One region of the Exiguobacterium sp. TDN 0502 genome, then DNA from elsewhere that is predicted to be linked to it. Evidence: riboswitches for the same ligand, from Rfam matches in the RefSeq annotation. Region 1 holds a riboswitch; each other region holds the start of a gene.
The links. Region 1 has a riboswitch for S-adenosylmethionine ahead of metK (methionine adenosyltransferase). Riboswitches for the same ligand answer to the same signal wherever they lie in the genome.
Positions count from the first base shown of each region.

Region 1 (2,272 bases):
TATGCAGCTGTTTGGCGATAGATCGGACGACGGAGATCAAGCATGTTGATGATTCCAGCCGGACGAAGATCGAAGTTTTCAGCGACCAATTCGACGAGTTGTGCTTCAGGAAGTTTTCCTGTGCCGAATGTATCAACCGCGATTGATACAGGGTGCGCTACACCGATTGCGTACGCGAGTTGAACTTCTGCTTTGTCTGCAAGACCTGCAGCAACGAGGTTCTTCGCGACGTAACGTGCTGCGTATGCAGCTGAACGGTCGACTTTTGTTGGATCTTTACCTGAGAATGCGCCACCGCCATGGCGTGCATATCCACCGTACGTATCAACGATGATCTTACGACCTGTTAATCCAGCATCTCCTTGTGGTCCGCCGATGACGAAACGACCAGTCGGGTTGATGAAGAATTTCGTTGCTGCATCGATGTATTCCGCCGGGATGACCGGTGTGATGACGTGTTCTTTCAAGTCCGCTTGGATTTGCTCAAGCGTGACTTCTTCCGCGTGTTGTGTCGAGATGACGATCGTATCGACACGAACCGGCTCGTTGTTCTCGTTGTATTCGACCGTGACTTGTGTTTTTCCGTCCGGACGAAGGTAGTCGAGTTGACCGTTTTTACGCACTTCTGCCAAACGGCGTGCGAGACGGTGCGAAAGTGAGATTGGAAGTGGCATGAGTTCTGGTGTTTCTTTCGTTGCATAACCGAACATGAGACCTTGGTCTCCTGCTCCAATTGCATCGATTTCTGCATCAGACATGCTACCTTCACGTGCTTCAAGCGCTTGGTCGACACCAAGAGCGATATCCGCTGATTGCTCATCAATTGATGTCAAGACAGCACACGTATCTGCGTCGAAACCGTATTTCGCGCGTGTGTAGCCGATTTCACGAATCGTTTCACGGACGACTTTCGGAATGTCGACGTAAGTGGATGTCGTGATCTCACCTGCAACGAGAACGAGACCTGTTGTAACAGAAGTTTCTGCTGCAACACGTGCGTTCGGATCCGCTGCGAGGATGGCATCAAGAATTGAATCTGAAATTTGGTCACAGATTTTATCTGGATGACCTTCAGTGACTGACTCCGACGTGAATAGTCGGCGATTAAGGTTTGTCATGTATGACCCTCCCAAAAAAGAATTTGACGGTGTACTCATTTCCCCTAGTTGAGTGGGACGGTAAAATGAAAAAAACCCTTCCAAGTCCAAAAAATGGTCAGGGAAAGGTTGTGCGTTCTTCCTTTACCCTCTTATCGTTCGAAGTGTTTACTTCGCTTCAGGAGAGCACCTTTTCCCTCATTAATATATTGATTAATGTAGGACGGTTGCCGGGTTTCTTCGGGCCTTGTTCCCTCCACCTGCTCAGAATAAGAGTATCCGTTACGAATTACATGATATAAAGTTGTACCTACTCTGTCAAGCAAGGTTTCAAATTCTAGTCGAAACTTTTTGAAAGAGATGTTAAACTGTTAATGCTGAAAGCGTTTCCAGATAAATAGAAATCAGCATCAGAAAATGATTGCTCTCTCTTTAGTATGTCATATATAATAATTGTGTCATACTAAATACGATGAGCCAAAACCAACGTAGGGGAAAGGTGGGGTCAGGATGCCGATGACGGTCCTGAATATCGAAGAACTACTCAAGAAAGAGCATGTGTTCAAACAACTCTCTGTTGCTGAACTTGTCGAACATGCGATTCGAAATGAAGAAGGTGTCCTTGCCGAGAACGGCGCATTATCTGTAGAAACGGGGAAATTTACAGGTCGTTCACCAAAAGATAAGTTCATCGTCCGTGATTCTTCCTGCGAGTCTCACATCGATTGGGGTCACGTCAACCAACCGATGGATGGAGACAAATTTGAACAATTGCTGCAAAAGGTTCTTCGTTACATGAACGAAGCTGACCGGCTCTACTACACAGAAGCCGCAGCAGGGGCAGATACGCACTTTACCCTTCCGGTTCGTGTGCTCACACAATATGCCTGGCATAATCTCTTTGCCAAACAGCTCTTCTTACGCGAGTATCCCGAAGTGGCTGCTTTTGAACCGTTCACAGTCGTCTACGCGCCGGAATTCAAAGCCGATCCTGCCGTTGACGGAACCAACTCCGAAACATTCATCGCGATGTCGTTCGAACACCGGATTGTTTTGATCGGCGGAACGGAGTATGCCGGTGAGATTAAAAAATCAATCTTCTCTGTCATGAACTACCTCTTGCCACAGGAAAACGTTCTTTCCATGCACTGCTCGGCAAACGTCGGACACGAAGG
Region 1 is NZ_JBOZGJ010000001.1:261,252-263,523, forward strand. It holds gene metK (methionine adenosyltransferase) at 1-1,118, opposite strand, end outside; SAM riboswitch class I at 1,247-1,373, opposite strand; gene pckA (phosphoenolpyruvate carboxykinase (ATP)) at 1,608-2,272, shown strand, end outside.

Region 2 (2,272 bases), on a different contig from region 1:
ACGTCGCAATACCTGACACGCCTCGGTTTCCGCGAAGGCATCGACCACCGTGTCATCGGATGTCCTTCGATGTATGCTTTCGGTCGTGACCTGAACATCCGCGAAACGAACATTACGTCTGAGTCGATGATCACGGTCAACTCGTCACGTTTAGCACCGCAAAATGTTCTCGATTTCATTACGCGCGGGATGGAAGAGTACCCGAACCATTACTTCATTCCACAATGGATGAAGGAATTGAAATTGACGTATACGGGTACACATCCGATCGCTGATCTGTCCGTGACGAACTATCCGGTGAAAATGTCGGATCCGGCTTACATGAACGATCGTGTCCGTTTCTTCTTGAATGCGCAGACATGGTTCGATTTCATCGGTCAAGCCGATCTCAGTTTCGGAGCACGTTTACACGGGAACATCACGGCGACACTTGCCGGTACACCAAGTATCCTTATTCCAAAAGATGCACGGATGCGCGAATTGACGGATTATCACCAACTGACACACATCTGGGCAAATGACATCACATCGGATACACGCTTATCCGACGTCGTAGCGAATGCCGACTTCCAAAGCCCGACACGTGTTCAGGCACGTAACTTCGATAACTTCGTTGATTTCTTGAACGTTAATGAACTCGAGCATATCTATCAGGAAACGAACTACCCGGAAAACGTACCGTTTGACCGCCAAATGGCGCAAACGGAATTGTTGCCGGCAGTTCAACCGATTTCAGGAGTCAGCCTCGAAGAAGCAGTCGCCCGTTTCGAACAGTTCTTCCCGGAACAAGAAAAGAAAATCGCGGAAGCACAAAAGCAGACAAAAGCGCAGTTAGCTGAAAAAGATAAGAAGATCAAAGCGTTACAGAAACAGACAGGGATGGCTCAAAAAGATCAAGAGATTGCGGCACTCAAAGCGCAATTAGCTGCCCAAACGAAAACGATGAAACATCAGCAAGGAACATTGAATCGTAAAGCGGTTCGTGCAGCATTGAAAACAGCGGATTTATTCGCCAAAAAATAAGCATTTCCCGACATTCCGGATCATCGCGATCCGGAATGTCTTTTTGATAGCAGTATTCTGAATTGTGTTGACAATTCGGAAAAGAGTTGATAGGGTTAGGAACAATTACATACTTATCCAGAGAGGTGGAGGGACTGGCCCTGTGAAACCTCAGCAACAGGTCGTAAGATACTGTGCTAATTCCTGCGGGTGCTGCACCCGATCGATAAGGTTTCCGAATTGTCGACCGACGCATCCGTAAGGGTGCGTTTTTTTGTTTGAAATAGGTGAAACGAGGAGGAAAATGTCATGAAAACGAGCGGGTCCTTTCGGCGGAAGATGGAATCACGTCATCTGATCATGTTGTCGTTAGGCGGTGTCATTGGTACAGGATTGTTTTTAAGTACAGGTTATACATTGGAACAAGCAGGACGCATCGGAACGATTTTGTCTTATTTGATCGGGGCGGTTGTCGTCTATCTGGTCATGTTGAGTCTCGGTGAACTGGCTGTACATATGCCGGAAACCGGTTCCTTTCATCGCTACGCGACAAAATACATCGGACCGGGTACAGGGTATACGGTAGCCTGGCTCTACTGGCTGACATGGACGGTTGCTCTCGGTTCGGAATTCACGGCAGCGGGCATGTTGATGCAGCGCTGGTTCCCGTCCGTTCCGGTCTGGGTGTTCAGTGCCTTATTCGCTGCGATGATTCTTGGGATCAACGTCTTGAAGGTTCGCGTGTTTGCGGAAGTCGAGTTTTGGTTCTCCGCCATCAAGGTCGTGACGATCGTTGCCTTCATCTTGTTGGGGGCAGGCGCCATCGTCGGCTTCATTCCACTAAAGGATGGGAGTGCGGCACCATTCTTTTCTTCGTTAATGGAAGGCGGATTGTTCCCGAACGGTGCCTTTGCGATTTTCATGACGATGCTTGCCGTGAACTTTGCCTACTCGGGAACGGAATTGATCGGCGTCGCAGCGGGTGAAGCCGTTGATCCGAAGCGGACGATTCCGCTTGCGATCCGGACGACGATTTTGCGGCTTGTCCTCTTTTTCGTCGGTACGATCATCGTATTAGCCGTTTTATTGCCAACGGAAGGAAAGGGCGTGCTCGAAAGTCCGTTCGTCGCCGTATTTGATCGGATTGGGATTCCTTACGCAGCAGATGTGATGAACTTCGTCATCCTGACCGCTATCCTGTCGGCAGCGAACTCCGGGCTTTACGCCGCCTCGCGGATGCTTTGGTCGCTTGCGAACGAACGGATGATTC
Region 2 is NZ_JBOZGJ010000013.1:67,969-70,240, forward strand. It holds gene ACRPK8_RS12960 (polysaccharide pyruvyl transferase family protein) at 1-1,023, shown strand, start outside; SAM riboswitch class I at 1,134-1,235, shown strand; gene ACRPK8_RS12965 (amino acid permease) at 1,312-2,272, shown strand, end outside.
Region 2: another riboswitch for S-adenosylmethionine. It lies ahead of ACRPK8_RS12965 (amino acid permease); the one in region 1 lies ahead of metK (methionine adenosyltransferase).

Region 3 (2,272 bases), on a different contig from region 1:
GAGGTCTTTCCTGGCGGAGCGATCCAAATGATCGAAGCCGGCGTTCTCGAAGACGTCGATGCGATTTTTGCGACACATCTCGAAAATGATTTACCAGTTGGTACGATCGGGTTTCGGGAAGGACATACGTTATGTGCGATCGACGAATTCGAAATCATCGTCCATGGTCAAGGCGGACATGCGCAAGCACCGCACAAGACAAAAGATGCGCTCGTCGCTGGAGCGCAGCTCGTCTGTAACTTACAACATCTCGTCAGTCGACGGGTCGACCCATTTGAGCCGGCAGTTCTCGCAATCGGATCCTTCCATGCGGGAACGGCGCCGAACATCGTCACAGGTGAAGCACGCATCGTCGGCGAAATTAGGACGTTCAATGAGACCCTTCGCCATCAGCTCCGGCAAGAAGTCGACCTTGTCGCTAAAACGACGTGTGCCGGCATCGGTGCCACCTATTCAATCGACTTTACGACGGGTTATCCGGCACTCTGGAATCATCCGGACGAGACAAAACTCGTTCAGGAAGCCGCTGCTTTCTTACCGGAAGCATCCGTTCGGGCACTCACACCGATGATGGCGGCGGACGACTTCGCACATTATTTAACGCATGTCCCGGGGAGTTATTTCTTCACCGGCTCCGGATATACGGACGGTCGCGTCAACTATCCGCAGCACCACCCGCAGTATGAGATCAACGAACAGGCGCTATTGATTGGTGCGAAGACACTTGGAGCGACCGTTTTACGTGCCTTAAAACCTAAGGATTGACTTTATTTCTTTGTGAATGGTATCATCACAACAATGATAACGAATGACATCAACTTCATATACCCTTATCAAGAGTGGACCGAGAGATCTGGATCGATGACGTCCCAGCAACCTGCGCATAGCAAGGTGCTACGACCAGCAAAGCGAAAGCTTTGGTTGATAAAAAGCGGCGACTCCTTTTGCAACCAAGCGAAGGAGTCGTTTTCGTTTTCTCGCTGTCAGACATACAATGGGGATTTCCCACGGAGAGGAAGAGACAGATGGAAAAAGCAACATTTGCAGGTGGATGTTTTTGGTGCATGGTGACACCGTTTGAAGAATTACCAGGAATCGAGGGAATCGTATCAGGTTACATGGGCGGACACGTCGACAATCCGACATACGAGCAAGTCAAAACAGGAACGACAGGACATCTCGAAGTCGTCCAAATCACGTTTGATCCGAGCCTGTTCTCGTACGAGCGTCTGCTCGAACTCTACTGGCCACAAACGGATCCAACGGATGCAGAAGGTCAATTCCAAGATCGTGGCACGCAGTATGCACCAGCAATCTTCTATCATACGGATGCGCAGCATGAAGCAGCGATTGCTTCTCGTGATGCCCTCGCTGCAAGCAATCGTTTTAAACAACCGATCGTGACGCGAATCGATGCCGCTTCTGAATTTTATCCGGCGGAAGAGTACCATCAAGACTTCCATAAGAAAAATCCAGAACACTATAAAAAAGATCGTGCTGCTTCTGGGCGCGATGCTTTCATCGAGCAGGAATGGAAAGATACAGCGACGGTCTAATCGCCTCAAACCACATACAGTAGCTGAGACTGATTTCATACATCTCGTTCTTCCCCTACTTTGCAGTAGAAAGTGGAGGATGATCGAGATGTCACTGGAGTCAGTTTTTTGTATGTAAACCAACAGCTTTCTCCTTTTGCTATTACCCTTGCATAAATTTGTGATCGTTTACAAATGAAGTCTTTTGTTTTAGAGTTAACAAAAATTAACCGGTTAAAAAGGAGATCATTGCATGGAACAAAAAGCGATTCACATATTAGAGAGCTATGAACAATTAAAAGTGATCAGTGATCCGTTACGAACAAAAATCCTGATGTTTCTCGTCGAAAAACCACATACGGTACATCAGTTAGCCCACTTGCTGACGTTATCTCGCGCAAAAATCCTCTATCATGTACGGGAACTTGAAAAGCATCACTTGATTCGCCTCGTCCGGACGGAAGAACAAGGCGGCAATCTATTGAAATATTATCAAGCGATCGCCCGAGGATACATTCCTGCCGATCATCTTCTAAACTTCGTTGAAACGAAAGAGGCGACCCGACAATCGTATCTCGAGGTACTAGATCGGGCAAAGACACGCGTCCTTACGGCTCCGACAGCTGCTTTTGCTCCCGTGTCTTCGAACGTTGAGGACTGGATGAGCTTATCGATCCAAAAGGAACTAACGATGTCTGAAGCCGACTTTCAACGCTTTACTACAAAATATCGTGCTT
Region 3 is NZ_JBOZGJ010000008.1:40,937-43,208, forward strand. It holds gene ACRPK8_RS09845 (M20 metallopeptidase family protein) at 1-765, shown strand, start outside; SAM riboswitch class I at 828-931, shown strand; gene msrA (peptide-methionine (S)-S-oxide reductase MsrA) at 1,026-1,556, shown strand; gene ACRPK8_RS09855 (ArsR/SmtB family transcription factor) at 1,789-2,272, shown strand, end outside.
Region 3: another riboswitch for S-adenosylmethionine. It lies ahead of msrA (peptide-methionine (S)-S-oxide reductase MsrA); the one in region 1 lies ahead of metK (methionine adenosyltransferase).